One region of the Blastococcus sp. OS1-29 genome, then DNA from elsewhere that is predicted to be linked to it. Evidence: predicted binding sites of a transcription regulator. Region 1 holds the regulator's gene; each other region holds the start of a gene.
What was found. The regulator LexA, encoded in region 1, represses DNA repair genes until DNA is damaged. The targets are predictions, from matches to a motif close to TCGAACANNTGTTCGA.
Positions count from the first base shown of each region.

Region 2: AC2H4J_RS16610 (YbaK/EbsC family protein) is a predicted target of LexA. The motif match lies at 4,471-4,486, and genes of this name have one in related genera.
Region 3: dnaB (replicative DNA helicase) is a predicted target of LexA. The motif match lies at 6,172-6,187, and genes of this name have one in related genera.
Region 4: AC2H4J_RS21560 (HNH endonuclease signature motif containing protein) is a predicted target of LexA. The motif match lies at 4,100-4,115, and genes of this name have one in related genera.

Region 1 is NZ_JBXXJK010000008.1:61,502-68,872, forward strand. It holds gene miaA (tRNA (adenosine(37)-N6)-dimethylallyltransferase MiaA) at 1-156, shown strand, start outside; gene dapF (diaminopimelate epimerase) at 153-1,031, shown strand; gene AC2H4J_RS19730 (hypothetical protein) at 1,039-1,251, opposite strand; gene hflX (GTPase HflX) at 1,390-2,805, shown strand; gene AC2H4J_RS19740 (phosphatase PAP2 family protein) at 2,857-3,579, shown strand; gene AC2H4J_RS19745 (hypothetical protein) at 3,551-4,621, shown strand; gene lexA (transcriptional repressor LexA) at 4,643-5,398, opposite strand; gene AC2H4J_RS19755 (LysM peptidoglycan-binding domain-containing protein) at 5,597-6,175, shown strand; gene AC2H4J_RS19760 (hypothetical protein) at 6,352-7,098, shown strand.
Region 2 is NZ_JBXXJK010000006.1:153,987-161,357, forward strand. It holds gene AC2H4J_RS16590 (glycosyltransferase family 2 protein) at 1-869, opposite strand, end outside; gene AC2H4J_RS16595 (carotenoid biosynthesis protein) at 866-1,672, opposite strand; gene AC2H4J_RS16600 (phytoene desaturase family protein) at 1,669-3,303, opposite strand; gene AC2H4J_RS16605 (GNAT family N-acetyltransferase) at 3,306-3,893, opposite strand; gene AC2H4J_RS16610 (YbaK/EbsC family protein) at 3,890-4,381, opposite strand; gene AC2H4J_RS16615 (DUF6504 family protein) at 4,582-4,908, shown strand; gene AC2H4J_RS16620 (SAV_6107 family HEPN domain-containing protein) at 4,908-5,423, shown strand; gene AC2H4J_RS16625 (DNA polymerase III subunit alpha) at 5,497-7,371, shown strand, end outside.
Region 3 is NZ_JBXXJK010000009.1:55,865-63,235, forward strand. It holds gene AC2H4J_RS21140 (ferredoxin reductase) at 1-522, shown strand, start outside; gene AC2H4J_RS21145 (fatty acid desaturase family protein) at 544-1,740, shown strand; partial or broken gene AC2H4J_RS21150 (IS30 family transposase) at 2,018-3,210, shown strand; gene AC2H4J_RS21155 (hypothetical protein) at 3,285-3,476, opposite strand; gene dnaB (replicative DNA helicase) at 3,479-6,094, opposite strand; gene AC2H4J_RS21165 (hypothetical protein) at 6,895-7,371, shown strand, end outside.
Region 4 is NZ_JBXXJK010000009.1:136,684-144,054, forward strand. It holds gene AC2H4J_RS21535 (DUF1707 SHOCT-like domain-containing protein) at 1-226, opposite strand, end outside; gene AC2H4J_RS21540 (ferritin-like domain-containing protein) at 198-770, opposite strand; gene AC2H4J_RS21545 (acyl-CoA dehydrogenase family protein) at 837-1,994, opposite strand; gene AC2H4J_RS21550 (TetR/AcrR family transcriptional regulator) at 2,086-2,676, shown strand; gene AC2H4J_RS21555 (hypothetical protein) at 2,673-2,810, shown strand; gene AC2H4J_RS21560 (HNH endonuclease signature motif containing protein) at 2,843-4,069, opposite strand; gene AC2H4J_RS21565 (HhH-GDP family DNA glycosylase) at 4,227-4,862, shown strand; gene AC2H4J_RS21570 (aldose epimerase family protein) at 4,910-5,827, shown strand; gene AC2H4J_RS21575 (MOSC domain-containing protein) at 5,827-6,546, shown strand; gene AC2H4J_RS21580 (RNA-binding S4 domain-containing protein) at 6,562-6,777, shown strand; gene AC2H4J_RS21585 (RNB domain-containing ribonuclease) at 6,840-7,371, shown strand, end outside.

The DNA.
Region 1 (7,371 bases):
GCGAGGGAGAGGACCGTCGGCACGACGCGCCGGTTCGTGCGCCGCCAGCGGTCGTGGTTCCGCCGCGATCCGCAGCTGACCTGGTTCGACGCCGCCCGACCCGACCTGCTCGACGCGGTCACCTCGGCGATGCCCGACCGTACGATCGAGCCGTGAGATCCCAGACCGCCCCCCGGGTGCTCCTCGGGCACGGCACCGAGAACGACTTCGTGGTGCTGCCCGACCCCGACGGCTCGGTGTGGCCGGAGTCCCGGCTGGACGAGGCGCTGGTCCGTCGGCTGTGCGACCGCCGCGGCGGGCTCGGCGGCGACGGCGTGCTGCGCGTCGTCCGCTCGGCGCGGGTGCCCGACGCGCCGTCCGTCCTGGGCGACGCCCTCGGGGAGTGCGAGTGGTTCATGGACCACCGCAACGCCGACGGGTCGCACGCCGAGATGTGTGGCAACGGCATCCGGCTGTTCCTGCACGTGCTGGTCAGCGAGGGGCTGCTGGACCGCGCCTCCTGCGAGCGCGGCGTGCTCGTCGGCACCCGTGGCGGCCCGCGCCGGGTCGGGGCCACACCCGACGGCGACTACTGGGTGGACATGGGCCCGGCGCGTCCGTTCGGGGAGGGGCGCGCCCACGTCTCCGGGCGGGACTTCGCCGGCCTCGCCGTCTCGATGGGCAATCCGCACCTGGCCTGCTTGACCGAGGTCGACCTCGACACCCTCGACCTGTCGGTCGCCCCGACCTTCGACGCCGCGCTCTTCCCCGAGGGCGTGAACGTCGAGCTGATCACCGTTCTGAAGCCCGGCGCGCACATCCGGCTGCGGGTGCACGAGCGCGGGGTGGGGGAGACCCGGTCCTGCGGCACCGGGGCATGCGCCGCCGCCTTCGCCGCCCTCGCGGCGGACGGCCGCGCCGAGGGGACCGTCGTCGTCGACGTCCCGGGCGGTCGCCTGACGGTGGCAGTCGACGAACGGACGACGGTCCTCACCGGGCCGGCCGTCATCGTCTCGGCCGGCGTGCTGTGCGCGGAGTGGCTGGGGGCCTGACCCGTCGTCAGGGCGTGTCTGCGCGGGACTCGGGTTCGTCGGTCGGGTCCTCCGGCTTGTCCCCGGGCCCGACGTTGCCCTCGCCGCGCGGTTCGCCGCGACCGGTGTCCTGGTCGGGACCGCCCCAGAGGTTGCGTGGAGGATTGAGGCCCTTCGGGTCGCGACCGGGGTCGTCGATCTCGGCGTCGGAACCCAGGCTGCTGGATCCGGAGTCGCTCATCTGGTCCTCCTGTCGTCGGAACGTCCTCCCACCGGTACCCCGTCGGAGGAGGGATGCACTCGCGCCTCTGCGGTGTTGTACCCGCCGATGACGACAACTCAGGTGCCCCAGCCGCTGGGGCGTGCAACGCTGGAGACGATGACGACAGCCCCCGAGCCCGTGCCGTTCGACGAGCCAGACGACACGACCGGCTCCTACATCCGCGAGGAGCGCGGCGCGCTCCGCCGCGTGGCCGGACTATCCACCGAACTGGCCGACGTCACCGAGGTCGAGTACCGCCAGCTCCGGCTGGAGCGCGTGGTGCTCGTCGGGGTCTGGACCGAGGGCACCCAGGCCGACGCCGACCGGTCCCTCGCCGAGCTCGCCGCGCTGGCCGAGACGGCCGGTTCGCAGGTGCTCGAGGCGGTCAGCCAGCGCCGCGACCGGCCCGACGCCGCCACCTACGTGGGCTCGGGCAAGGCGATCGAGATCCGCGACATCGTCGCGGCGAGCGGCGCGGACACCGTGATCTGCGACGGTGAGCTCACCCCGGGCCAGCTCAACCAGCTGGAGAAGGTGCTCAAGGTCAAGGTCGTCGACCGGACCGCGCTGATCCTCGACATCTTCGCCCAGCACGCGACCAGCCGGGAGGGCAAGGCCCAGGTCGAGCTCGCCCAGATGCAGTACATGCTGCCGCGACTGCGTGGCTGGGGTGAGTCGCTGTCCCGGCAGGCCGGTGGCCGCGTCGCCGGCGGTGGCGGCATCGGTACCCGTGGTCCGGGTGAGACGAAGATCGAGACCGACCGCCGCCGGATCCGTTCCCGGGTGAGCAAGCTGCGCCGCGAGATCGCGGGCATGGCCACTGCGCGGGCGACTCAGCGGTCGGCCCGCGACCGCAACGCGGTGCCCAGCGTGGCGATCGCCGGCTACACCAACGCCGGCAAGTCAAGCCTGCTCAACGTCCTCACCGACGCCGGTGTGCTGGTGGAGAACGCGCTGTTCGCCACCCTCGACCCGACCGTCCGGCGAGCCGAGTCGCCCGACGGCCGTGAGTACACGCTCACCGACACCGTCGGCTTCGTCCGGCACCTGCCGCACCAGCTGGTCGACGCCTTCCGGTCCACGCTCGAGGAGGTGGCGGCGGCCGACCTGCTGCTGCACGTGGTGGACGGCTCCGACCCCGATCCGCTGGGCCAGATCGAGGCGGTGCGGATCGTGCTCGGCGAGATCGACGCGGCGAGCGTTCCCGAGGTCATCGTCGTCAACAAGGTCGACGCCATGACCGAGGACGACGTGCTGACCCTGCGCCAGGCGCTGCCCGGTGCGGTGTGGGTCTCGGCCCGCACCGGCGTGGGCATCCAGGGGCTTCGCGAGCTCATCGCCGCCCGCCTCCCGCACCCCGACGTCGAGGTCGAGGTGCTCGTCCCCTACGACCGGGGTGACCTCGTGGCCCGAGTGCACCGCGACGGCGAGGTGCTCGAGGAACGGCACGAGGAGTCCGGCACCCGCTTGAGCGCACGGGTGGATGGCGCCCTGGCCGCGACCCTCGGGGAGTTCGCCGTCCCGGTCGGGTGAGAACAGGGTCGGGCAGATCACGGTCAGGTCACGGGCCGGTACGGTGACCGGGTGACGAGCGGCGTGATCAGGGACGCCGGCGCACCCGATCGCCCTCGGGTCGTCTCCGCGGGCCGCCCGGCGTGGTGGGTCATGCTCACCGCCCTGGTCGTGGGCGCCCTCGTCACCGCCGACGTGCTGGCCCGCGGCTGGCTCGAGCAGATGGACCTGCACGTCTCCTCCGTGATCAGCGGCTGGGGCCTGCGCGACTCGGCCGCCTTTCCCTTCATCTGGGTGGTGACGCAGCTCGGCGGCCGGGTGACGATCCTCGTCGTCCTCGCCGCACTCATCGGCCATCTCGCCTGGCGCCGGCGCACCTGGCTGCCGCTGGTCCGGGTGCTGGTCGCGCTCGGCCTGCTGACCGTCGCCGTCTACGCCATCAAGCACGGCACCGGGCGGACGGCGCCGGGCTATCCCGGCGTCTTCTTCTTCCATGCCGACGGCCAGTCGTTCCCCTCGGGCCACGTCGCCAATGCCGTCCTGATGTGGGGGATCGCCCGCTGGCAGGCGGTGGCGTACGGACTGCCCGCCCGTGTGCAGCGGGTCTTCTGGCTGCTCAGCGTGGTCGGGCCGGTGGCCACCGGCGCAGCCATGGTCTCGCTCGACTTCCACTGGCTCACCGACGCGGTCGTGGGTGCCTGCGTGGGCATCGTCCTCTTGGGCGTGGTTCACGCACTGAACGCAATGGTTCTGTCACGCTGGGTACGTGCCCGAGCAGGCCGGCAGACCGCGTAGCGGCTCGCGGGGGCGACTGCTGGCGTCGGGGGGAGTCCTCGGGGCCGTCCTCGTCCTCGGCTGCCCCCTGCCCGCGTCCGCCGGGACGACCGCGCCGGCGGCCCAGTGCCAGATCACCGACCCCCGGTTGCCCGAGCTCTCCGGACTGGTGGCGGTCGACGGCCAGTTCCTGGCCATGAACGACGGCGGCGACCAGGTCTCGGTCTTCCTGCTGGACGCCACGTGCCAGGTCGTCGACGTGCACACCGCCGCCGTCGACCCCTACGACCCCGAGGACCTGGCGGTCGCCGCCGACGGGACGGTGTGGCTGGCCGACACCGGCGACAACGACTCCATCCGGTCCACCGTGGCGCTGATCGCCCTCCGTCCGGACGGATCCACCAGCATCTACCGCCTGACCTACCCGGACGGCGCGCACGACGCCGAGGCGCTGCTGCTCGCGCCGGACGGCACCCCGTACATCGTGACGAAGGAGATCCTGGGGGCCAGCGGCGTCTACCGGCCCGGAACGGCCCTGGTCGACGGCGGGACGGTGGCCCTGGCGAAGGTCGCCGGCGTCAACTTCACCTTCACCGGCACCGTGGGTGGGCCGGTCGGGCAGGCAGGCCAGCTCCTGGTCACCGGGGGAGCGGTCGCGCGCGACGGCAGCGCGATCGCCCTGCGCACCTACACCGACGCCTACGTGTGGCCGCTGACCGGTTCCGACGTGCCGGCTGCGCTGGCCGGTACCCCTGTACGTACGCCGCTCCCCGACTCGCGGCAGGGGGAGGCCATCACCTTCGCGCCGGACAACCAGAGCCTGGTGGTCGCCAGCGAGGGGCTGCCGAGCGACCTGACGGTGGTACCGCTCGCGCCCGCTGCCGCGCCTGCGGCGACTCCGGCGGCGGGTCCGGTGCCGAGCTTCACCGATCTGAGCCGGTCGGGGCTCTCACCGATCACCAACGGTCTGATCGCGGCGGCCGCCGCGACGGTCATCGTCTGGATCGGCGGCAAGCTCCGGCGTCATCCCGTCGATCGTCGTCCCGCCGACCGGAGGCACTGAACCGCCGGCCGGCGGGCTGTCTCAGACGCGCCGCAGCACGCTGACGACGCGGCCGAGCACGGTCGCCTCGTCACCGGGGATCGGCTCGTACGCGGGGTTGTGCGGCAACAGCCAGATGTGGCCGTCGCGCCGCTTGTACGTCTTGACCGTCGCCTCTCCGTCGATCATCGCCGCGACGATCTCGCCGTTCTCCGCGGTCGGCTGCTGGCGCACGACCACCCAGTCGCCGTCGCAGATCGCGGCCTCGACCATCGAGTCACCGACGACCTTGAGCATGAACAGGGTGCCCTCGCCGACGAGCTCGCGGGGTAGCGGGAAGACGTCCTCGACGGCCTGCTCGGCGAGCACCGGGCCACCGGCGGCGATACGGCCGACCAGCGGGACGTAGGTCGGCGCGGAAGCCGGGGACTCTCCGCCGGCAGCGAGCTCTGCCGCCGCAGCCGAGTGCGGGCTGTCGCCCGGCAGCCGGACGTCGAGGGCCCGTGGGCGGTTCGGGTCCCGGCGCAGCCACCCCTTCTTCTGCAGCACCGACAGCTGGTGCGCGACCGAGGACGCCGACGACAGGCCGACCGCCTCGCCGATCTCCCGGACCGACGGGGGATAGCCGCGCCGCTCAATCGAGTCGCGGATGACCTCCAGGACGCGGCGCTGACGCTGGGTCAGCCCGTCACCGTCGGCCTCACGGTCGGGGAATGCGCGCACCGTGGACGTCTCGGTGTTCGCGGAGGCGCCACCGGCCGTCCTGCGGCCCCCTGCCGTCCCGCTCTTCTCCGCCACGTCGCCTCCTTGTCCGCTGCTCGCGCAGCGCAGATGTGTCCTCCGACGGACGGTAGCGCGCCGAGGGCCGCGGATCAAACACATGTTCGAAGTCGTGCCGTGTTCGGTGTCGCTTTCGTCGGTGGCTTGCGGTAGACATCGAACAGCAGTTCGAATCGAACAGGCGTTCGATGCAGCGGATGGACGGGAGGACGGGTCATGGGTCTCGTGCAGCAGGCGGTCCTGGACTTCGACGAGGAGATCCAGGTGCCGTGGCGGCCCCGGCTGGTCGGGGTGGCGGCCGGTGGCGACACCGGCCCCGAGGAGGCGTGGCCGCGGCGGCCGCGGCAGACGGGGCGGAGCTCGTCGCGGGTCGGCGTCTGTCGCCCGGTCGAGGCGCCGGCGCGGGACGGGGGCCTCGCGCGGCGCGGTGCGGGGGCCACTGCGGGCCGGCCGGGGGAGCCGCGTCCCGCGGTGCGCGAGCCGGCACCGGCGCGCCGCCCCGCTCGGGGCGGCGTCCGGCTCACCCGCCGGGCGCGCCTGCTGGCCGCGGTCCTCACCCTCGCGCTCGGCGTGGCGATCGGCTCGTGGCTGGGCCCACTGCTCGCGGGGCAGGACGGCGACCTGCGGCTCGCCGGGACACAGAGTGTCGTCGTACAGCCGGGCGACACACTCTGGTCCATCGCCGCTGACGTCGCCGGCACAGCGGACGTCCGCCAGGTCGTCGACCGGATCCAGGAACTCAACGCCCTCGACGGCACGGTGCTCGTCCCCGGTCAGGTCCTGGAACTGCCGTGAGCGCCTCGCAGCGCCGGCGACCCCGTGGAGGGGTGGCCGTCGGCTCGCCGCCACGCCTACGCGTTGTCGTGACCCACGTCACGACAAGAGACTCACAACGTCGGCGGTCGACTTCGTCAACCCTCAGTGCGGGCGCGTTCACCGTGTGTGGTCACTCCAACGCTTACGGTCGTCACGTGTCAGGCGCCATGGAGAACCGAGCAGCGGTGTTCACGAGCCAGCCCCAGGCCGTCGAGGTCTATCAGGCAGGCACCTGGTGGGCCGGTGAGCTGCTGGGGTGGCGGCACGACGCCGATGGTGGGTGCCAGGTCTGGGTGCGCGTGGTCCTGGGCGGTATCGAGGAGACCGCCTGGACGGATCTCGCGACCCTGCGCCTCCCGGAGCGGCACCTCTCCGTCGCGACCCCCGCGCCCTTCCGTGGCCCGGCCACGCAGGAGATGTCGGTCGCCCGGCACCCCTCCGGCCGCCGGGCCCGCTCCGTCGACAGCGAGGCCGCCACCGGCAGCCTGCCGAAGGTCCCCGAGCTCTCCGTCGTGCCGGGTTCACCGTCCGCGGGTGGCCGGCGGACCGCCGACGAGACCGCACAGTTCGCGTCCGTGGGTCGTCGCCGCGCTCCCGACACCGGCGAGCTCCCCGTGACCGGTCGCCGTCGCGCACCGGAGGCGACCCACGGGTCGACGGGTGGCCGCCGGCGCGCTCCTGAAGGCGCCGTCGCCGCGACCCCGGCCCCCGGCGCTGCCGGGCGGCATCGGGCACCCGGAGCGGTCGACACGGGGCGTCCCCCCGTGGCCCTGCCTGCGTCGCGCACGGTCGGCTGGACCGAGCCCGAGGGCCTCGAGGCCGAACTGCTGACGCGCCCCATGCGGCTGAGCGACCACATGCAGTCCCGCCGTCCCCGGCTGGGCGGCTCGCTCACCGTCTGAGTCGAGCGAACCGCCGGCCATCCCGCTGCGGGGTGACGGCCCTTCCCGTGGCCGGCGTGGCACCGCGGCGCCCCGTCGCAGTGACCGCATCGCGTCCTCCAGAAGTCCTTTCGGCGCGTCGCCGCGGCGTGTCGTGTGACGGGTGGGGACCGGTGTTCTCCCAGGTGACGGCAGTGTCTGAGTGGAACACGCCGACCGCCGAATCGCTTGCACATCTTGTGTGGAGCGGCCTAGGGTTCCCCTACATCTAGTAGTTACATCGCTGTAAGCCCG
Region 2 (7,371 bases), on a different contig from region 1:
GCGGTGAGGACGGCCGCGGCGGCGCAACTGGCGATCGGCGAGGCGCCCACCGCTCCCCAGAGCGACTTGCTGTAGCCGTCGCGGAGCGCCGTCCAGCCGTCGTACATCCGGCAGGCGGCCAGCCGTGAACCGTCGACCGGGCCGCCGCGGCCGCCAGTGCGCTTCACCGCCCGCAGGAGCGCGATGTCCTCCAGCACCTCCCCGCGGACCGCCCGGTGGCCGCCGGCCCGCTCGTAGGCACCGCGGTCGAGCACGAGGAACTGGCCGGTCGCCGCGGCCAGCGACGGCCGCCGGGAGCGTTCGGCGAGCCGCACGGGCAGCGTCGTCGCCCACAGCCATGGCACGAGCGGCTGCACCAGACGCTCGGCCCACCCGCGGGCGACCGGCCGCGGCCAGGGAGACACCAGATCGAGGCCGTGCCGCTCCAGGACGGCGACCGCTCCGGCCAGCGCGTCTGGGAAGAGCCGCACGTCGGCGTCGACGAACGCCAGGATGCCGTCGTCCCGCGCTGCAGCCGCTCCGACGGCACACGCGTGCGGCTTGCCGAGCCAGCCCGCGGGGAGCGGTCCGGCGGCGATCAGCCGGACCCGCGGATCGCCCACCGTGCGCACGGCGTCCGCCGTCCCGTCGGTCGAGCCGTCGTCGACCACCACCACGGTGAGGTCGTCGACGCCACGCTGATCGAGCAGGGCGGCCAGGCAGGCGCTCACCTGTTCGGCCTCGTTCCGGACCGGCAGGACCACCGTGACCGGACGGCGCACCGGCGGCGGATCGGCCGGCGGACGGCGGAGCAGCGCCATGTTCAGCGCCGCGTGGGCCGCGCCGGCCACCGAGAGCCCGGCGAGGAGCCGGAGGATGCGCCCGCTCACCGCCCGCGCCTCGCCGTCCAGTGCCGGACTGCCAGCGTGCCCAGCACAGGGGCGGCCAGGACGACGCCCCAGGCGGCGGAGCCGGGCAGCCCGAGCCAGCCCGCCTGGGCCAGCGATCCCCCGACGGTCATCCAGGCGATCGTCAGCAGCGGTGCCGCGTCCCCGATCGCGGGGGAGCCGGCCGCCGAAGCCCGGGACACCAGCAGATCGAGCAGGGTCATGAGCACCCCGCCAGCGAGCAGCCAGCCGGCGAGATTGGTGAGCGGCACGGTGGGGATGCCGGGCAGCCCCGGGGAGGGGTGGAACCAGGTCCAGTACCCCGCCTGCACCAGCTGCGGGTCGAGGAGGACGTCCCATCCGGCGAAGATCGCGGCCGCCACCGCGATGCGTGCGGTGCTCCGGCGGGTCAGTCGGTCGGCGAGGACCCAGCTCGGCCAGGCCATCATCAGCCAGGCAAGGGGGACGAGGAACGGCACGCCGAGCAGGGTGGGACCGAGTGCGTCGCTGTACTCGTAGCGGCCGTAGGGCACACCGGTGGCCAGCCCCAGGGCCTCGAACCCGACCGCGGTGGCCGTCACCAGCGCCACCAGCCCCCCGCCCACCCGGGCGCCCCGGCTCAGGCCGGCATGGGTACCCGAGACCGCGGCGCCCAGCAGGACGAGGGTCCAGGTGACCGCGTCGCGCGCCGTGCCGGAGGTCAGCGGATAGGCGATCGCGGTGAGGACCAGCAGCACGGACAGACCGAGCGGCAGCGCCGCGCGCAGCTCCCGGCCGCCCGCGACCCGGACCGCGACGGCAGTCACCGGCCCGCCCTGCGCAGCACGGCTCGGAGGACCCGTCTCGCCGGCCGCCGGTCGGCCAGCAGCACGCGCGCCGCCGTCCGTCCGGAGTTGCCCGACACCCCGCCCCCCGGGTGGGTCGACGCGCCGGCCAGGTAGAGGCCGGGCAGGCCGGGCACGGTGTGGCCGGACAGCGCGGGCGTGGGCCGCAACCCGAACATGCTGGCCAGCCCCATCTCCACGTGCATGACGTTGCCACGAGGCAGCGACAATTCGCGCTCCAGGGCCAGCGGGGTCTGTACGTACAGTCGCTGTACCGATTCGGCGAACCCGGGCGCGAACCGGTCGACGGCATCGACCAGCCGAGCGGCCTCGGCGTCGGCGAGGTCGTCCCAGTTCCCGCCGCCCGCCAGTTCGTAGGGGTACCACTGGCCCCAGATCGTGACGACGTGCTGCCCGGCCGGCGCGAGCGTGTGGTCGGTGGCGGAGAAGCTCATCGCCAGGGGGACCGGGCTGCTCGGCAGCCGGCCGGCCGCCCAGTCGCCGTGCGCGGCGGCCAGGTCGTGGCGATCGGTGCAGAGCAGCTGCAGGCCCGTGGCGGACACCTCGGGCGCAACGCCCGGATAGACCGGGAGGGCGTCGGTCAGCGCGCGCACGACGAGCCCGAAACCGTTGCCCAGCGGCGGGTCGGCGTCGGCCAGCGCGGCGGGGGCCGCGTCGCCCGCGAGCGCCTTCGTGACGCCGATGTGGCACGCGGCGACCACGGCGTCCGCGCGGATCCGGCGTCCGGAGCCGGTCTCGACGCCGGCGGCGCGTCCGTCCTCGACGAGCAGCCGGGCCGCACCGTCGCCGAGGACGACCCGGCCGCCGTCGGCCTCCAGCCGCCGGCGGAGCGCCGCGGTCAGCCCACCCGAACCGCCCACGGGGTGGCCCGGCGGCGTCCCGTGCAGCAGCGCGGCCCAGCCGACCATCGCGGCGGTGCCCGGCTCGGACATCGGCGGGCCGGACTGGGCGCCGAACCAGGCCAGCGCAGCCTTCAGCCGCTCGCTGGCGAACCATCGGTCGAGCAGCGCGTCGCCGGAGCCGAGGAAGTCCACGGCCAGGTCGCCCCCGGAGGTCCGGGACCGCCCGTCGGACGGCGCGCCGAGCGGCCAGAACGAGCGGATCAGCCCGGCGGGCGTGGGACGTCGTCCGAACGAGGCCGCCACGGCCCGGCTGCGACGGGACCACACCGCCACGAACTCCCGGTAGGCGGCGGCGTCGGCCGGGCCGCAGGCCGCGGCGATCGACGCGCAGGTGGCGTCCAGGTCGACCGAGAACACCAGGGGACGCCCGTCCGGGCCGGGAGCGCCCGGGGTGGGGGCGGGTGCGAAGCCCCACGGGTCGCAGTCGACGTAGCGCAGGCCGTGGGCGGCGAGGTCGAGCTCCTCGACGATGCCGCTGGACCGGATGATCACGTGCGCGCTGGACCCGCGGTCGACCCGCACACCCGGCCACCGCTCTACCGTGGAGACCGCGCCGCCGAGGACGTCGTCGGACTCCACGACCTCCACCGACAGCCCGGCGCGGGCCAGGTAGCAGGCGGCGACCAGCCCGTTGTGCCCCGAGCCGATGACGACGACGTCGACGCCCTCGGCCGCTGGGGACGACCCCACGCTCAGCCGGTTGCCGGATCCGGCTCGGAGGACCGCAGCGGCAGGCGCGCCCCGAGGATGGCGAAAGGTCGCGCATCGCCGGGGAAGTGGTAGCCGCGCGCCAGGTCGACGAAGCCGTCGGCGTGGTAGAGCCGGAACGCCTTGGTGTCGGCGTCCGGGGTGGAGAGCAGGGCGGCGGGATAGGGCAGGTCGGCGACCAGCGCGTGCAGCAGTCGCCGGCCCAGCCCCCGGCTCTGGGAGTCGGGGTGCACGTGCAGCTCGCAGACCTCGAAGGCGCCGGGCAGCCACTTCTTCGCCGTCCGCCGGTCCAGGGCCGCGCGCACCTGGTCGTGCCACCACTGACCGGGCTCGGCGAGGTAGCCGTAGCCGAAGCCGACCAGCTGCTCGCCGTCCGGGGTCGCCTCGAACGCACCGACGGCGCGGAAGCCCGGCCGGTCGGTGTGCTGGATGGCGTAGCCGTAGCGCCCGGCGACGACGGCCGAGTCGTACCCCATGGCCAGGCCGTAGATGATCAGCGCCTCGTGCATGTGGTCGCGCAACCACCGGACGGGCAGCTCGGCGATCCGGGTGGTGGGCTTGGTGCCGGTCATGCGCCGACCTCGGCCGCCGTGCCCGCCGTCAGGCGGAGCAGTTCCTCGTAGGTGGTGGAGAAGACCGACGCCGGGTGGCCGGCCGCGGCCCAGACGACCTCGTGGCGGGCCAGTTCGACGTCGACGAGCGTGCCGATGGGCTCGGGGTGACCGATCGGGGCGACGCCGCCGATGACCTGCCCGGTGGCCCGACGGACGACGTCCGCCGGGGCCGGCGTCAGCTCCGGGACGCCGAGCAGCGTGGCCACCTTCGCCGTGTCGACCCGGTGTGCGCCGCTGGTCAGGATCAGCACCGGGGAGCCCGCGGCCTCGAAGACCAGGCTGTTCGCGATCGCCCCCACCGGGACGCCCAGTGCGGTGGCGGCGCCAGCGGCGGTACGGACCTCGGTCGGGAGGACCCGCACCTCGCCGGGCGCGCCGGCCTCCGCGAGGAGTTGGGCGACCGCGGCCACCCGAGGGTGTGCGGGGGAGGTCGCGCGGGTGGGCATGGTTCCGATCCTGCCACCGGGAGGCAGGAGGCGACGACACGGCCGCCCGTCTTGACGTCGCCTCCGGGGTCCGGTCTACTGGACAGTGTTCGAACAGACGTTCGAACACTGTCGGTCCACCGCCGCTCCCCGGCCCTTCCCCGCCTGGAGCGGCGGTCCGGGCCGGCGGGCTGTGGGTGGAAACGGTTGGGGAGTGTGTCATGAGCCGGGTACTCGGTGAGGCCGCCGGACGGGTGGGTGAAGAGGTGCAGGTCGAGCGCGGCCCGCTCGGCCCGGTGCAGTTCTGGCGCGGCGGGTCCCGGTACCTCGTCGGCGAGCTGCTCGACTCCTGGGTGGAGACCCCGGCCTGGTGGCGCCGCGACCCCGCCGTGTCGGGAGGGGCCTCGGCCGACCTGGTCGCCAACCAGGAGGTGTGGCGGGTCGAGGCGGTTCGCGCCGGGCGCTCGCGGACGAGTTTCGCCGGGGTCTTCGACCTGTCCTGGGACGCCGTGGACAACCGCTGGTGGCTCGTGCGGGTGCACGACTGATGGGCGCCGCACGGGTGATGTCGGCCGCCGGTCAGCTGCCCCTTCCCCCCGCCCTGCCCGCCGCGGCCACCCAGCTGCTCGACCAGGCGCACCGCGGCCTGCGGGAGGCGGCCGCCTGCACCGACGCCCGACAGCGTTATGCCACGGCACACCTGGGTGCGCTGCGCGCCGCCGCGGCCGTGCTGGCGGCCCGTACCCGGCCCGAGCCGGCCCGCGGACGGCCACGCAGCGCCTGGGTGCTGCTCGCTGACGTGATGCCCGAGCTCGGGGAGTGGGCCACCTTCTTCTCCGCGGGCGCCGCCAAGCGGGCCGCGGCCGAGGCCGGGCTCTCGCACGCGGTGACCGAGCGGGAGGCCGACGACCTGGTCCGTGACGTCGGCGCCTTCCTGTCCGTGGTGGAGAACTGTCTCGCGCTGCCCGTTCCGGTCGCCGCTGACCCGCCCCGGTCCCCGTTCACCCGCCCGCGGGTGATCGGTGGAACTGCCACCGGTCCGGCCTCCCGGTCCCGGAGGTGAGCGAGCTTGCGAGCGCACCCATAGACGCAGCACTGACGGTCGCGCGGCTGACGAGCGCCAGCGAGGAGGCTGCGTGACTGACCCCTTCGTCCATCTGCACGTCGCTTCCGGGTACTCCATGCGGTACGGGGCCAACCACCCCGCCGATCTGGTGACCCGGGCCGCCGAGCACGGCATGACGGCACTGGCGCTCACCGACCGCGACGGGCTCTACGGCGCGGTGAAGTTCGCTCTCGCCTGCCGGTCGGCCGGTGTACGTCCGATCTTCGGCGTGGACCTGGCGATCGCCCCGGCCCTGGACACCACGCTGGCGCCTGCCCTGGCCTCGCCGATCGGGGGCGGGACGCGCCCCCGGCTGCAGACGTCCGGTCGCCGGGTGCCTGCCCGCGGTGGGGTCAGCGTCGACCCGCGGCTGCCGCGGGCCACCTTCCTCGCCCGCGACGGCGCCGGCTGGCGGGCGCTGTGCCGGCTCACCAGTGCCACCCATCTGCGCAGCACCCGCGGCGAGCCGGTGAGCTCGCTGGCAATGGCGGCCGAGCACGCGCCCGGGCTGATCGCGCTGCTCGGCCCCGACTCCGCGGTGGGCCGGGCGCTCACCACCGGCCGCGCCGATCTCGCGCTCGCGCACCTCGACACCTGGCGGGCGGCCTTCGGTCCCGGCCGGCTGGTGCTCGAGGTCGTGCACCACCGCGGCCAGGGCGACCGGCAGCGGGCCCAGGCGATGCTGCGGTTCGCCGCCGAGCACGACGTGCCGGTGGTGCTCAGCAACGCCGTCCGCTACGTCGACGCCCTCGATGCCCCGACCGCCGATGTGCTGGACGCCGCCCGGCGACTGGTCCCGCTCGCCGCCCGGCACGTCGACCGCCGCACGGCGGAGGGTTACCTCAAGTCGGGCAAGGAGATGGCCGACGTCGCCGACGACCTGGTCGGTCCCGACCGCGACGCTGCGCTGCGGCTGCTCGAGCGCACCGCCCGGCTGGCCGAGCAGTGCGCGGTCGACGTCCGCGACGACCTGGGCATCGGCAGCGTCCGCTATCCCGAGCTCGACGTCGTCACCACCCCCGCCGAGCGGGGGATGGGGCCGTCGCAGGTGCTGCGGTCCCGCTGCGAGGCCGGCTTCGGACGACGGGGCATGGCGCTCACCGAACGGGTGCGGCAGCGGCTCGACGAGGAGCTGCAGGTCATCGACTCCCTCGGCTACCCCTCCTACTTCCTCACGGTCGCCGACGTGGTCGACCTCATCAAGAGCTTGAGGGTTCGGGCCGCGGCGCGGGGATCGGGTGCCGGCAGCCTGGTCACCTATCTGCTGGGCATCTCCGACGTCGACCCGATCCGGTACGGCCTGCTGATGGAGCGTTTTCTGTCCCCGCTGCGCCACCAGCTGCCCGACATCGACATCGATGTGGAGTCCGCCCGGCGCATGGAGGTCTACGACGCGGTCATCGACCGCTTCGGCGCCGACCGGGTCAGCTGCATCTCGATGATGGACACCTACCGGGTCCGGCACGCCATCCGCGACGTCGGTGCCGCGCTCGGGCTGCCGCCGGCGGAGATCGACGCCGTGGCGAAGGCGTTCCCGCACATCCGGGCCAACCAGGTGCACGCCGCGCTCAAGGATCTGCCGGAGCTCCGGGCCAGTCGGTACGGGGCGAAACGAGCCGGTGGCACCGGCGATCTCGACCTGCTGTTCGACCTCGTCTCCCGGCTCGACGGCCTGCCCCGGCACATCGCGTTGCACCCGTGCGGGGTGCTGCTGTCCGACGCCACGCTGCTCGACCGCACGCCGGTGGAGAACAGCTACCTCGGCTATCCGATGAGCCAGTTCGACAAGGACGACGTCGAGGAGCTCGGGCTGCTCAAGCTCGACCTGCTGGGCATCCGAATGCAGTCGGCGATCGCCCACGCGATCGACGAGGTCGCCCGGGTCGACGGCGAGACCGTCGACATC
Region 3 (7,371 bases), on a different contig from region 1:
GACGTCGTCTTCGGTAGCGACCTCCGGGAGATGGCGGCCGAGGGCCGGATCCGGCTGATCGAGCAGCACACGGACGCCGCGGGGATGCTCGACGCCGCCGGCATCGAGGCTCTGGTGCCGGACCTCGCCGAGCGCTCCACGTGGGCCTGCGGCCCGGTGGGGATGCTCGAGGCGCTGGAGGAGCACTGGACGGCCGCCGGCATCGCCGAGCGGCTGTACACCGAGCGCTTCCGCCCGTCGGTCCTCGTCACCGGCGAGGGCGGCACGGTCTCGTTCGCCAAGTCCGGGACGACGCTGGAGGCCGACGGCGCGACGCCGATCCTGGACGCCGCCGAGGACGCCGGGGTGCTGATGCCGAGCGGCTGCCGGATGGGCATCTGCTACGGCTGCGTGCTGCCGCTGCGCGAGGGCGCGGTGCGTGACCTGCGCAACGGCGAGATCACCACCGCGGCGCCCGGCGACGGCGTCCTCATCCAGACCTGCGTGAGCGCCGCCGCCGGCGCCTGCGACATCGACCACTGACCTCTCCGGAAGGAGCCCCGCATGACCGCCATCCAGAAGAAGTCCGACAACCCGATCGCGCACCTGTCTGCCGAGGACATCGAGATCATCGGCAAGGAGCTCGACACCATCCGCCAGGAGATCCGCGACAGCCTGGGCGAGGACGACGCGAAGTACATCCGGAAGGTCATCGACGTCCAGCGCAAGCTCGAGCTCGGCAGCCGCGCCGCGCTGCTCGTCTCGATGTTCCCGCCGGCCTGGCTCATCGGGACGGCCGGCCTGTCGGTCGCCAAGATCCTCGAGAACATGGAGATCGGGCACAACATCCTGCACGGCCAGTGGGACTGGATGCGCGACCCGAAGATCCACTCCACGACGTGGGAGTGGGACATGGCGAGCCCCGCCGCGCAGTGGAAGCACTCGCACAACGAACTGCACCACACGTACACGAACGTGATCGGCAAGGACAACGACCTCGGCTATGGGATCATGCGGGTCGACGAGGACCAGCGCTGGCACCCGCTCTACCTGGCCCAGCCGGTGTGGAACTTCATCAACGCCTGCTTCTTCGAGTACGGGATCGCCGCGTACGACCTGGAGCTCGGCAAGAACCTGGCGACCAAGAAGCGGCGCGCCAACCCGGAGTTCCGGGCCGGCGTCCGGCAGGTGCTCAAGAAGATCCGCAACCAGGCCGGCAAGGACTACCTGGTGCACCCGCTGCTGTCGGGTCCCTCGTTCCTGCCGACGCTGGCGGCGAACGTCACCGCCAACATCGTGCGCAACCTCTGGTCGCACTCGGTGATCATGTGCGGCCATTTCCCCGAGGGTGTCGAGACGTTCGAGCGGACGTCGATCGACGGCGAGACCCGCGGCGAGTGGTACGTGCGGCAGATGCTGGGCTCGGCGAACATCTCGGGGTCGAAGGCCATGCACCTGATGACCGGCAACCTCTCGCACCAGGTGGAGCACCACCTGTTCCCGGACCTGCCGAGCAACCGGTACGCCGAGATCGCGCCCAAGGTGAAGGACATCTTCGACCGCTACGGGCTGACGTATCACTCCGCGCCGCTGTACAAGCAGGTGGCGAGCGCCTGGCACAAGGTGATCCGGCTGTCGCTTCCGAACGGCTGGCTGACGGAGACCACGCCGAAGAACGCCCCGGCGCAGGTGCTCAAGCTCGTCCGGATGACCACCGGCGGCAAGAAGGTCCGCCGGGCGATGGCACAGGCCGCCGCCTGACCGACCGTTGAACGGGAGAGGCCCAGAACCCACGGGCGGTTTCTAACGGTCGCTGCAACGCCCGATCATTCGGGAGTTGCAGCGACCGTGTCGTTTTCGGGTTCATCGGGGAGGCGAAGGCTCGTTTCTGGCCTCGTTCGACCGCACCGGCAGTGTCAGCGTCTCGGCCGCCGAGCTGGGACTGAACCGCAGCACCTGCGGCCGCTGGGCTCGAGCGGCGGGTCTGCGGTCCAACCGGCAGCGCGCTGGGCATCCGCGGCGGACAGAGTACGACCGGCTGCGTGAAGGCGGCGCTTCCCGGCAGGCGGCCGCCGCCGCGATCGGGGTGAACGTGCGCACCGCGCAGGACTGGGACAAGGGCATCCGCAAGACCAGAAACAGTCGTCTGCACCCGGACGGACGCCGGATCGACTACACACTCGGGATGATCACCCAGCAGCCGGTTCCGCCGTCTTTGGAAGCGGAGCTGCACCCTCGCTTCCTGACACTGGCCGAGCGTGAGCAGATCGCCGACCTGCGTGCCGCCGGCGCGTCCATGCGGCAGGTCGCGCTGGCGCTGGGGCGTGTGGCCTCCACGATCAGCCGGGAGCTGGCCCGCAACGCCGACCCCGAACAGCCCGAGGCCGCCTACCGGCCCTACGGGGCCCATCGGGCAGCCGCCGGCCGCCGGGCCCGCCCCAGACCGGCGAAGCTGGCCACCCACACCGAACTGGCGGGCTACGTACAGGCCGGCCTGGATCAGGGCTGGTCACCGGAGCAGATCTGCAACGCTCTGGTCATCGACCACCCCGATGAGCGGGAGATGCGGGTGTCTCCGGAGACGATCTACCAAGCCCTCTACGTGCAGGCCCGAGGCGGGCTGCGCCGCGAGGTCGCCTCCGCGCTGCGCACCGGCAGGACCCGGCGCACGCCTCATCGAGATCCCGCCGCCCGCACGCCCCGTTTCACCGACCAGATGATCATGATCAGCGAGCGGCCGGCCGAGGTCGAGGACCGGGCGGTGCCCGGCCACTGGGAAGGCGACCTGATCATCGGCGCCGACGGTGCCTCGGCTATCGGCACCCTGGTCGAGCGCGCCACCCGCTACGTGATGCTGGTCCACCTGCCGAACGGGCGCACTGCCGAGGCCGTCCGGGACCAACTCGTGCCACCATCGCCACCCTGCCCGCCCATCTGCGCGGCTCGGTGACCTGGGACCAGGGCGCCGAGATGGCCGCCCACCGGTCGTTCACCGTGGCCACCGACATGCCCGTCTACTTCTGCGACCCGGCCAGCCCCTGGCAGCGCGGCAGCAACGAGAACACCAACGGACTGCTCCGCCAGTACTTCCCCAAGGGCACCGACCTCTCGGTGCACGGAGCAGCCGACCTCGACCACATCAGCCAGCAACTCAGCGTCCGACCACGCAAAACGCTCGGCTGGGCAACCCCAGCCGAGCGTCTGCGTGCTCTACTCCAACCGCCTCACTAACCAGCGGTGTTGCAACGACCCCTGGAATCCGCCACACGGTTCTGGGCCTCTCCGGTTCTCTGCTCCCGGAACGGTCAGGCGGCGGGACGCACCCGTCGCGAGCCGGGGCTGCGGCGACGTCCGTGGCCGCCCGCCGACGGGTGCCCCGCCATCTCGGCCTCCCGCAGCATCGCCGCGATCCGTCCCAGTCGCTCCTGGCTGGGCGAGTCCGCGGCGCGGACCGCCACCTCGAGAACGACGCCGTCGGGCACAGCCAAGGTGGTCACGGTTAGTTGGCCATGTCCACGAAGCGGCTGTAGTGACCCTGGAATGCGACCGTGACGTTCGCCGTCGGCCCGTTACGGTGCTTGACCAGCATGATGTCTGCCTCGCCGGCCCGCGGGGACTCCTTCTCGTACATGTCCTCGCGGTGGATCATCATGACCATGTCGGCGTCCTGCTCGATCGAGCCCGACTCGCGAAGGTCGGAGAGCATCGGCTTCTTGTCCTGACGCTGCTCCGAGCCACGGTTGAGCTGTGACATCGCGATGACCGGAACCTCGAGCTCCTTGGCCAGCAGCTTGAGCGCACGCGAGAACTCGGAGACCTCCTGCTGGCGGCTCTCGACACGCTTCCCGGACGTCATGAGCTGCAGGTAGTCGATCACGACGAGCTTGAGGTCGTTGCGCTGCTTGAGCCGCCGCGCCTTCGCCCGGATCTCCATCATCGTCATGTTCGGGGAGTCGTCGATGTAGAGCGGGGCGTCGGCGATCTCACCCATGCGCCGGGCCAGCTTGGACCAGTCCTCGTCCGACAGCGAACCGGCGCGCATGTGGTGCAGCGGCACCTTCGCCTCCGCCGAGAGCAGACGCATGGTGATCTCGTGCTTGCTCATTTCCAGCGAGAAGATCGCAGCGGGCAGGTGGTGCTTCACCGACGCGGACCGCGCGATGTCGAGACCGAGCGTCGAATTGTGCGTCGGGATGAAGCTGCGCCCGGCGAGGAACAGGTGGTCCTCGGCGTCCACCTGGATGCAGCGCACCGGCACGCTGTCGATGGGACGGACGTCGGTGATGAACCGCACCCCGCGCGCGGTGAATGTCCGCGCTCCCCGCTCCTTGTGGAGGATGTGCTTCCGCTCCAGCGCGAAGACCTGGTCGTCGGTGCTGAACGTGAGCGTGTAGCAGATGGAGGACTCCTCCGAGCGCCCGCGAACGCGCTTGGTGGTCATGCGCACGCGATGCCCGAGGCTCGCGATCACCTCGCGGGTGTCCTCGGCCAGCCGCTTGTTGGTGACGGCGAACTGGATCACCCCGCTCGGCGCGACGGTGCCGTCGGTGTCCAGGAGGCCGGCCAGGAGCGCCTTCCGCTGCGCCACCGAGCCGCGCAGGTACTCGACCGGGATGTGCTTGTTCCCCAGGACACCCAGCTTGCGCAGCAGCGCCTTGACCGTGCCGTGGTCATCCCGGCACGCCTGGCACTGGGCCATCCCGGACGAGGGCCCGCCGCAGCCCGCGCAGGTGGCCGTACGTCCGACACCTCCGGCGGCCCGCAGCGCGCCGCCGCAGGTCTTTCCGCACGTTTGCACCTGCGACGTCTTCGGCACGAAGAACTGTCCGCACATCGGGCAGACCTTCTCGGCAGGACCGGGCCCGTCAGGCAGCCGCATCGCGTAGCGCATGTGGACGTTCGTCGCGTCGACGACCAGACCCTCGGCCTCGATGTACACGGCGATCTCGGGGTCGGCGCTGGTGAACTGCGCGGCCGCCGAGGTGCCGTCACCAAGCCACACGCCCAGTGCGTACGGGGGAACGAGCAGATCGGCCTCCGGGAGCTCCAACGGGCCCGCATTGGTCACGGAGTGGTTCAGCCGGGCGTCCTTGGTGGGGCAGCGGACGGTACGGGCGATGTCTTCGGTGGTCCGGACCGCAGCGAACGTCTTCTGGTTCCGGTACCGGTTGTAGCCCACTCGGGCGGCCTGGGCGGACTTCCGGCTGGCGCGGGTTTCGGTGAGCCACTGGTGCTGGGCGTCGGCGACGATGACCGACCCGTCGGAGAAGTGCACCTCGTAGCAGGGGCGGTCGGTCATGACCTCGGTGGCGGCCACGACGGTCGTGGGGCGGCCGTCGGACCCCATCACACGGTCGCCGACCGCTATCTCGCCCATGGTGGTCCAGCCGGACGGCGTGGCGACCGGGGTGTCGAGAGCCAGGGCCTTACCGACACCCGGACGGGCCGCGATGACGACCATCTGGCCGGCCTGGAGGCCGTTCGTGAGCTCGTCGAGATCGCGGATGCCGGTCGGAACGCCACGGCTCACGCCACCACGGGAGGCGATGGCGTCGAGCTCGTCCATCGTCGGCTGCAGGATGTCCTCGAGACGCGAGTAGTCCTCGCTCATCCGCTTCTCGGTGACGTCGTAGATCTCCTGCTGGGCCCGGTCGACGATGTCGTCGACGTCTCCCTTGCCACCGGCCGCGCCGTAGCCCAGCTGGACCACGCGGGTGCCCGCCTCGACCAGACGGCGCAGCACGGCCTGCTCGGCCACGATCGCGGCGTAGTAGCCGGCGTTGGCCGCAGTCGGCGTGGACGCGATGAGGGTGTGCAGGTAGACCGCGCCGCCCATCTTCGACAGCTGGTCGGTGCGGTTGAGCTCCGCGGCCACGGTGATGGCGTCGGCGGGCTCACCCCGGCCGTACAGGTCGAGGATGCAGTCGAAGATCACCTGGTGCGCCGGACGGTAGAAGTCCGTGCCCTGCAGGGCCTCCACGACGTCGGCGATCGCGTCCTTGCTCAGCAGCATGCCGCCGAGCACGGACTGCTCGGCCGGGATGTCCTGCGGGGGCTGCCGGTCGTACGCCGGAGCCGTCGCCTGAGGCCGGCTGAAGTCGTCGGCCACCGCCACGGGGTTCCTCCATCTCTTGCGGGCGCGCCCGCATCACCACTCCGTGGGGAAGTCGGAGTTCGACGAGCGCCGCCGGACCGAACATCTGTTCGGTGATTGCTACCGCCGGGCACCGACACTTTCCGGCACCCGGCGGCAGCTGAGGTGGACGTTAGGAAGCCGGAGGGGTCCCCGTCCAACACCGGTGTGCACGCCGATCTGCACAACTTGTGGACAAGTCGGTGGATGGAGGCGTGTCGACATGTGGAGACCGCGGGGGACGCCCGCGGTACATCTCCCGTCTCCACGCCCACCACCTGCGGAAACAGCGCCCACCGGCTGTGGACAGGAGAAAAGTCCGAAGAAATTTGCCGTGCCGCACCACGAGTCACACCGCGTCGCGACCGCCTGTCGGCCTTCTACACGATCACAGTCGGCTATGGCCCGGACACGGTCCGTTCAGCATTCGATCGCCGAATGCACAGGTGTCCACAGGCGCCCGTGGCCGCACGGATCCTCCACTCGATCGGCCGCGTCGGCCGTCCGCCTGCCACCGGACCCACTACGTTCCGCGGGTGCGGACGAGCAGGCTCACGAGCATGGCCGGGATCGTGGTTCTCGCCGCTACGGTCTCCGCGTGCACGTCCACGGTCGCCCCAGCCGGACCCGCCGCGGCAACCGGCTCGCGTGCCTCGAGCACCTCCGTAGCGCCACGGCCGCCATCCGGCGACCCGGGCCGGCTCCGGTCGACCGTCCTACAGCCCGACGATCTCCCACAGGGGTGGAGCGCGGGTGGCAGTCCGGAGCGCGACAGCGCAACGATGGCGGCCTTCCGCGCCTGCCTGGGAGCGTCGACCGATCCAGCCGGTCAGCTGACGGAGACGTTCTCACCAGTGTTCACCGACGGCGCGACCAGCCATCTGTACTCCTGGGCGGGCAGCTTCCGCTCGCAGCAGCGCGTGGATGCCGACACCGCCCTCCTCAGCGACGTCAGGGCTCCTGACTGTTTCGCCGAGGCGCTCACCGCAACCCTGCGCGGGAAGACGAGGCCCGGGGGAACCGACGTGGAAACGCCGCGCTTCGAGGTGACCCCCGGTAGCGGTGGGGGGCCGGGCAACGTCGTGGCCATCGCGACAGCGGTCGTCCCGGCGACGGCCGCGAGCGGCGCCAGGATGACCCTCTACTGGCAGTACGTCTTCCTCACCGGCCGCTCGACCGAGGCGGTCGTCGGTGCCGGCACCGTCGACGCACCCCTGGCGGCAGACGTGCGCGACCGCGCGATAGAGGCCGTGGCCCGG
Region 4 (7,371 bases), on a different contig from region 1:
GTGCCGGCTGCCCACCGACGACGGCCGGGGCCGCCCGGAGGCCGTCGGCCGACGGCAGGTCCGACGTCAGCACGGCGAGGTCGCCATAGGTCAGGGCCGCGTAGGCGCGGGCCACCCGCTCGTCGTACTCGGACACGGTGAGGCGGCCTTCAGCCATGTGCCGCCCGAGGGCGGTGGCGACGGCGGCGCGGTCGGCGTCACCGGCGCGCAGATGGGGCTCGGGCATCGTGGTCTCCTGGGGCGGAGCTCCCAGTCTCGTCCCCGTCGGCCGCCGGGTCCACCGTGGGGGTCACGGGTTCCACGTGGAACTCGTCGGTGTCCACGGGCTCCAAGGGCTCGTCGAGGTCGGAGGCATGCCAGAGGAAGTCGACCTGCTGCTGCTTGCGCATGATCAGGTGCTCGAGCAGATGTTCCAGCGCCTCGCTGCGAGCCTCCTGCCCGGTCGACGGGATCACCGCGTGCAGGGCCGCGATGGCCTCCTGCTCGTGCTGCAGCAGCGCAGGCAGCGCCTTGCCCGGGTCGGTCTCGACCTCGATGCGGCCGATCTCTGCGACCGGGTTGCCGCCGAGGGCGGAGGCCTTCTCGGTGAGCCGCACCATGTCCTCGGTCTCGGCGAGCACGAAGGCGCGCAGCCGTTCCTTGGTGCCCAGCGCTCCGATGCCGCGCAGCGAGCCGGCGAGCAGGCTCATGTGCACCATCGACTGCGCCTGCAGGCAGATGGCCTTGTTCAGCCCGTCGAGCACCTTCTCGACGTCCATGGGTTCGGGCACGCGGCTTCCTCCAGCGTCACGGGGCGGTCGGAAGCTGTCTGCCCGATGGGAGCGTTCGGGAACCGCTCAGCGGACGGTCGCCCGCCTGGCCAGGTCCTTGCCGATGACCATGCGCTGGATCTGGTTGGTCCCCTCGAAGATCTGCATGACCTTGGCCTCGCGCATGTAGCGCTCGACGGGGAACTCGCGCGTGTACCCGGCTCCGCCGAGCACCTGGACCGCGTCGGTGGTCACCTTCATGGCGGCATCGGTGGCCACCAGCTTGGCGATGCTGGCCTGCCGGGAGAAGGGTTTGCCGGCGTCCTTGCGCCGGGCGGCGACCAGGTACATGGCGCGGGCGGACTCCACGGCCGCGGCCATGTCGGCCAGCAGGAAGGCGACGCCCTGGTGCTCGACGATCGGCCGGCCGAACGCCTCGCGCTCGGCGGCGTACCGGACAGCGACGTCGAGCGCGGACTGGGCGAGACCGACGGCGACCGCGCTGACGCCCAACCGCCCCGAGTCCAGCGCTGCCAGGGCTATCGACAGGCCACGGCCGCGCTCACCGACGAGCCGGCCGGCGGGGATCGGGACGTCGTCCAGGCGCACCGCCGCGGTCGTGGAGCCGGTGAGACCCATCTTCTCCTCGGGACGGGCGGCGCCGAACCCGGGCAGGTCGGGGGTGAGGTGGAAGCAGGAGATGGCGCGGTCGCCGTCGTCCGGGGTGCGCAGGAACGTCGAGTAGAAGTCCGCCTGGCCGCCGTGCGTGACCCACGCCTTCTCGCCGATGGCGAGCCATCCGTCGTCGCTGGCCCGGGCCGCGGCACGCATCGCGGCCGGGTCGGAGCCGGCGTGCGCCTCGGAGAGGCAGTAGGCCCCGAGCAGCTCGCCGCCGACCATGGCGGGCAGGAGGTCGCGCCGCTGCTGCTCGGTGCCGAAGCGGTCGATCGGGAAGCAGGACAGCGTGTGCACGCTGATGCCGAGGGCGACGCTGGCCCAGCGAGCGGCGAGCTCCTCCACCACCTGGAGGTAGACCTCGTACGGCTGACCGCCGCCCCCGACGTCCTCGCCGAACGGGAGGCCGAGCAGCCCGGCCTCGCCGAGCGTGCGGAAGACCGCCCGCGGGAAGCGCTCCTCGCGCTCGAACTGCGCGGCGTGGGGCGCCAGCTCGGCGTCGGCCAGCTCGCGCGTGAGCGCCAGGAGGTCGTGGGCCTCACGGGTGGGCAGTTCGCGGTCGACCGGCACGGCTCTCCTTCGTCGTCAACTGTACTGACGACGGTACCTCAGTACAGTGGACGGTCCAGGGGCCATGCTGACCCGCCGGGAGGAGGAGGCCATGACGACCGCCGCGCCGTCCACCGGCAGCGGGCTGACCCGCCGCCAGGCGGAGCTGCTCGATCAGTTGGAGTCGCTCTTCCTTGCCGAGGGGTTCGCCCGGTTCACCCTCGATGACCTGGCGCTCCGGCTGCACTGCTCCAAGAGCACGCTGTACACATTGGCGAGCAGCAAGGAGCAGCTGGCCCAGCGGGTCATCAAGCACTTCTTCCGCAAGGCGACGGACGCCGTCGAGGCCCGGACGGTCACGGTGCAGGACCCGGCGCTCAAGGTCACCGCCTACCTGACCGCGGTCGCCGTCGCCCTGGCTCCCGCCGGGGAGGCGTTCCATCGCGACCTCGATTCCTTCGGACCTGGCCGGGAGATCTACGAACGCAACACGGAGCTGGCGGCCGGGCGCGTGCGGGAGTTGATCGCCGACGGCGTGACGCGGGGGCGCTTCCGCGAGGTCCATCCCCCGCTCGTCGCCGACACGGTCACGACGCTGATGTTCCGCATCGGCCGGGGGGACACCGCCCGGGCCACCGGCCTGGACGACGCCGCTGCCTACCGCGAGCTGGCCGCGCTGCTGTTGCACGGCATCACCCTGTGACGGTCGAACCGGTGCGCTGGAAGGGTCTCTGCCTCTCCTCCGGCTACCGTCCGATCGCGGCTTTCGGTGGCTACGTGGGGCTTCCCGACGCCGAGAACTCCCTGTTCTTCGAACACGTCCTCGCTCCTCGCTGACCTCGGGCTCGGCAGCCGTAAGCCGCCGGTGGCTAGGGACCCAGGCCTCGAATGTGGATCTCGCTGCCGTCGGGCCGGTAGGTGTGCCAGACCGAGGTGCCAGGGTCGCGGGCGATGGTGAAGCCACCCTCGTGCACGGCTGTGTGGTGGCGTTCGCAGACCAGGGCGCCGTTCTCGCAGGAGGTCTCTCCGCCCCACGCCCAGTGATCGACATGGTGGAAGTCGCACCAGGCCGGTGGGGCGGTGCACGCCGCGAACACGCAGTGCAGGTCGCGCTCCTCGGTGGCGCGACGGATCCCGGCCGGGGCCGAGCGCGTCTCCTGGCCGACGTCCATGGGCAGGCTGTTGGGGCCGGTGAGGATCCGGGACACCCCGGCGTCGCACGCGAGGCGGCGGGCGGTCTCGGCGGAGACCGGCCCGGCGAACGGCAGGTGCCCGAACCCGGGAACCCCACGCGCCGCGCAGAGCGCCATCCAGTCGACGGTCACGCGCACGTGAGGGCGCTGGCCGCGCACATCAGGCAGGCGGTCGCCGTGCAGCGCCTGGCGGCACAGCTCGACCAGGGCGTCACCCTGTCGTTCGGGGTGGCCGCGTCGGTCACCGGCGGGCCGGTGACCGTTCATCACCGCCTCTAGGGCGGTGTGCACCGTCTCGGCCCCGACCGGATCCAGGTGTCCCGAGACGTACACCCGGCCCCCGGAGCTGACGGCCATCCGGAACAACCGGGGCAGGCCAACGGCGTCGTCGAGCGTGCCGTCGGGGTCGATGCCCAGCACCCACCGACGGACCGCCTGGGCGGTGTCCTCGGGGCCCAGCGTCAGCGCCGCCGCGGTGAGGATCTGATCGGTGTGATCCAGGTCGATGCCGAGCTCGGCGGCCTTCGCGACGCGGGCCGACGTCAGTGCAGTCGTGACGGCAGCCACGTGCGCGGGTGTGACCGACCCGGCGGCGTAGGCCGCGGCGAGCGCCGGGAGGAACCTCAGGCGCCGGCCGGCGCGGACCCGCCCGGCCGCCTCGCGGCCCGAGACGCGGCAGTGCCCGGTCAACCACGACTTCATGGAGCCCATGCCGTCACCGGAGTGCACCTGCCGCGCCTCGCCGGCCCCGACGGCACGGGTCTGCAGCGCGGAGATGCGGTTGATGCCGAGCTGGGCCAGGGACACGACCTGTCGAAGCTGCTCGTCGGAGAGGTCGGCCGGATCGAATTCAGTGGGGTCGAGCTGGGCGAGCTGCTCGAGCACCGACACCCATGACGACACCGCCGATCACCTCCCGCAGTCTCCGTCGGATCGAACGTATGGACGAAGATTAGTCGGGAGATGTGACAGAAACCGCTGGTCAGAAGGGCTGTGGAAAAGGAGCTTCGTCCACAGGCGAGGTGCGCACCCGGGGTCGGTCTCCGGTAGGCAGTCGGACATGGATCGCTCAGCCGGGGACCTCGTCCGCCGCGTCCTCGACCGCCACGGGCGGACCTTCGCCGAGGACGCGGGCATCGCTCTCGCCGACGAGCCGACTCCGCTGTTCCAGCTGCTGGTCCTCGCGCAGTTGCTCTCTGCTCGGATCGCGGCCGGCATCTCCATCGCGGCCGCGCGGGAGGTGACTGCAGCAGGCTGGACGACACCCCAGCGGCTGCGTGATGCCCCCAGGCCACGGCTGGTCGCGGCGCTCGGCCGGGCGGGCTACCGCCGGTACGACGAGCGGACGGCGACCCAGCTGCGGGACATGGGTGCCCTCGTCCTCGACCGGTACGGGGGTGACCTGCGGCGGCTCGGCGAGGCGGCCGGTGGCGACGTCGACGTCGCGGCCCGCCTGGTCCAGGAGGTCAAGGGCATCGGCCCCACCGGCGCCGCCGTGTTCCTCCGCGAGGTCCAGGCCGTCTGGCCGTGGGTGCGGCCCTACCTCGACGACCGCGCGCGGTCCGGAGCGAGCCGGATCGGCCTTCAGCCCGACGGGCTGGCCGAGCTGGTCGAACCCGACGACCTGGCCCGGTTCGCGGCAGCACTCGTGCGGATCTCCCGGCTGCGTGCCGATGAGGACGCCGTCGGTGACTGAGGGCCCCTGTGGTGAGCTGACGGTCCACCCGACCTCTGGAGGGCCGAATGTCCGAACACTCCTGGCCGTCCGATGAACCGCGCGAGGTCGTGCTGGCCGCAGCCGGCACCCAGCTGGCCGTGGACCTCCGCGGTGGAGGGATCCGGCGGCTGGTCGTCGACGACTGGGACGTGGTCGACGGTTATCCCGCCGGTACCGTGCCCGCCGGCTGGCCGGGCGCAGTCCTCGTACCGTGGCCCAACCGGGTGCGCGGCGGACGCTGGACCTGGCGTGGCCGCGATCTGCAGCTCGACGTGCACGCGCCCGACCAGCCGAACGCGATGCACGGTCTGGTCGCCTGGCAGCCGTGGACCGTCGTCGAGCGGACGGCGACGGCCACGACGGTCGGCACCGTGCTGGAGCCGCATCCGGGCTATCCCTTCCGGCTGGCCGCGGCCGTCGACTACGCCCTCTCCGGGGGTCGCCTGGCGGTGACCGTGCGAGTGCGCAACCTCGCCGCGGAGCCGGCGCCGTTCGGCGTCGGGATGCACCCCTATCTCCACGTCGGGGCGAACGAGGACGGCGGAATCGGCGGCGCCGACCTCACGGTGCCGGCCCGGACGGCCCTGGAGACCGACGGCGGGCTGCCCACCGGCGTCTCGCACCGGTTCCACGGCGACGTCGGCCGCATCGGGCACCGCGCGTTCGACACGCCGCTCACCGGTCTGGAGCGGGACGACGACGGCTGGGCCCGGCTGCACCTGAGGGGTCCGCTCGGGACGATCGAGCTCGCTGTCGACGGGGCGTGGCCGTGGCTGCAGATCTACACCGGGGACGGGCTGCCGGAGGGGCGGCGCCGGCGCAGCCTCGCCGTCGAGCCGATGACCTGCCCGCCCAACGCGCTGGCCGATGAGCAGGACCTGCTGGTCCTCGAACCGGGGGCCGCCTGGTCGGGCGCCTGGACGCTCGGCTGGAGAGCCGCCTGATGCGGGTGCTCGAGCTGTGGCGGTACCCCGTGAAGTCGCTCCAGGGCGAGCGGCTCACCGAGGCCCACGTCGATGCGCTCGGCATCGCCGGTGACCGGCGGTGGGCGCTGTTCGACCGGGACACCGGGCTCGGGCTCACCGCGCGCCGCGTGCCGGAGCTGCTGTTCGGATCGGCACGGCTGCGTTGCGACGGTGGCGTCGAGGTGGTGCTGCCCGACGGCACCGTGACCACCGACGAGGCCGTCCTCTCCGACTGGCTCGGTCGCCGGGTGGAGCTGCGGGCAGCTGACGAGAAGGGCGAGGCCGCCCCGACGTACGAGGCGCCGGCGGACGAGGACGTGCCGGACCCGACCGAATGGCTGCAATGGGAAGGCGCACCGGGGCCGTTCCACGACAGCCCGCGCATCCGGCTCTCTCTCGTCTCGACCGGCACCCTCGGCACGTGGGACCGTCGCCGGTTCCGGGCGAACGTGCTGCTGGACGGGGAGGGAGAGGACGGACTCCGAGGGCAGGAGGCGGAACTCGGGTCGGTGCGGCTGAGGTTCGGACTGCCGATCGCACGGTGCGTGATGACCACCCGTCCGCAGCCAGGCGGGATCGCCCGCGACACGTCCGTCCTCAAGACCATCCACCGGGAGCGCGACGGGCTGCTGGCGGTGCGCGCCGCCGTGCTCGCGGCGGGCGTCGTGCGCACCGGCGACCCGCTCGAACCGACGTGACGGGAGACTGTCGTCGTGCGCACCGTCCGGATCCGCCCCGGCGAGGAGACCATCCGCCTCGGGCAGCTGCTGAAACTCGTCGACGCCGTCCCGACCGGCGCGCAGGTGAAGGACGTGCTGTTCTCGGGAGTCGTCACCGTCAACGGTGAGCCCGAGGAGCGTCGCGGGCGGCAGCTGCACCGTGGCGACGTCGTGGCCGTGGAGGGCATGGAAGAGGTGCGGATCGGCTGAGCAGCTCGCGGGAGTTCCACGTGGAACCGCGGCCGTCGGTCCCGTCTGCGAGGCTGACGGGCGTGTCAGGTCGGCCGCACGCCCCGATCCGGGTCCCTCGCTGGCCCGACGCCGCTCCGGACGGGCCGGACTTCGCGGCGATCCGCGCGGAGTTCGAGGTTCCCGAGGAGTTCCCGGCGGCGGTGCTGGCCGAGGCCGAGCGGCTGGCCGGTGAACCCAGGCTCCCCGAGCTCGACGCCACCGATGTCCCGCTGGTGACGTTGGACCCGCCGGGCAGCCGGGATCTCGATCAGGCCGTGTACCTGGCCTCCCGTGCCGATGGCTACCGGGTCAGCTATGCGATCGCCGACGTGGGCTCGTTCGTCGCACCGGAGGGCAAGGTCGACGCCGAGGCCCGCCGCCGCGGCCAGACCCTGTACAGCCCGGACCGGCGGACGCCGCTGCACCCGCCCGTGCTCAGCGAGGGCGCGGCCAGCCTGCTGCCCGGACAACTGCGACCCGCCGTGCTCTGGACGATCGACGTCGACGCCGACGGCGAGCCGACGAGGGTGGACGTGCGCCGCGCCCGCGTCCGCAGCCGCGCCCAGCTCGACT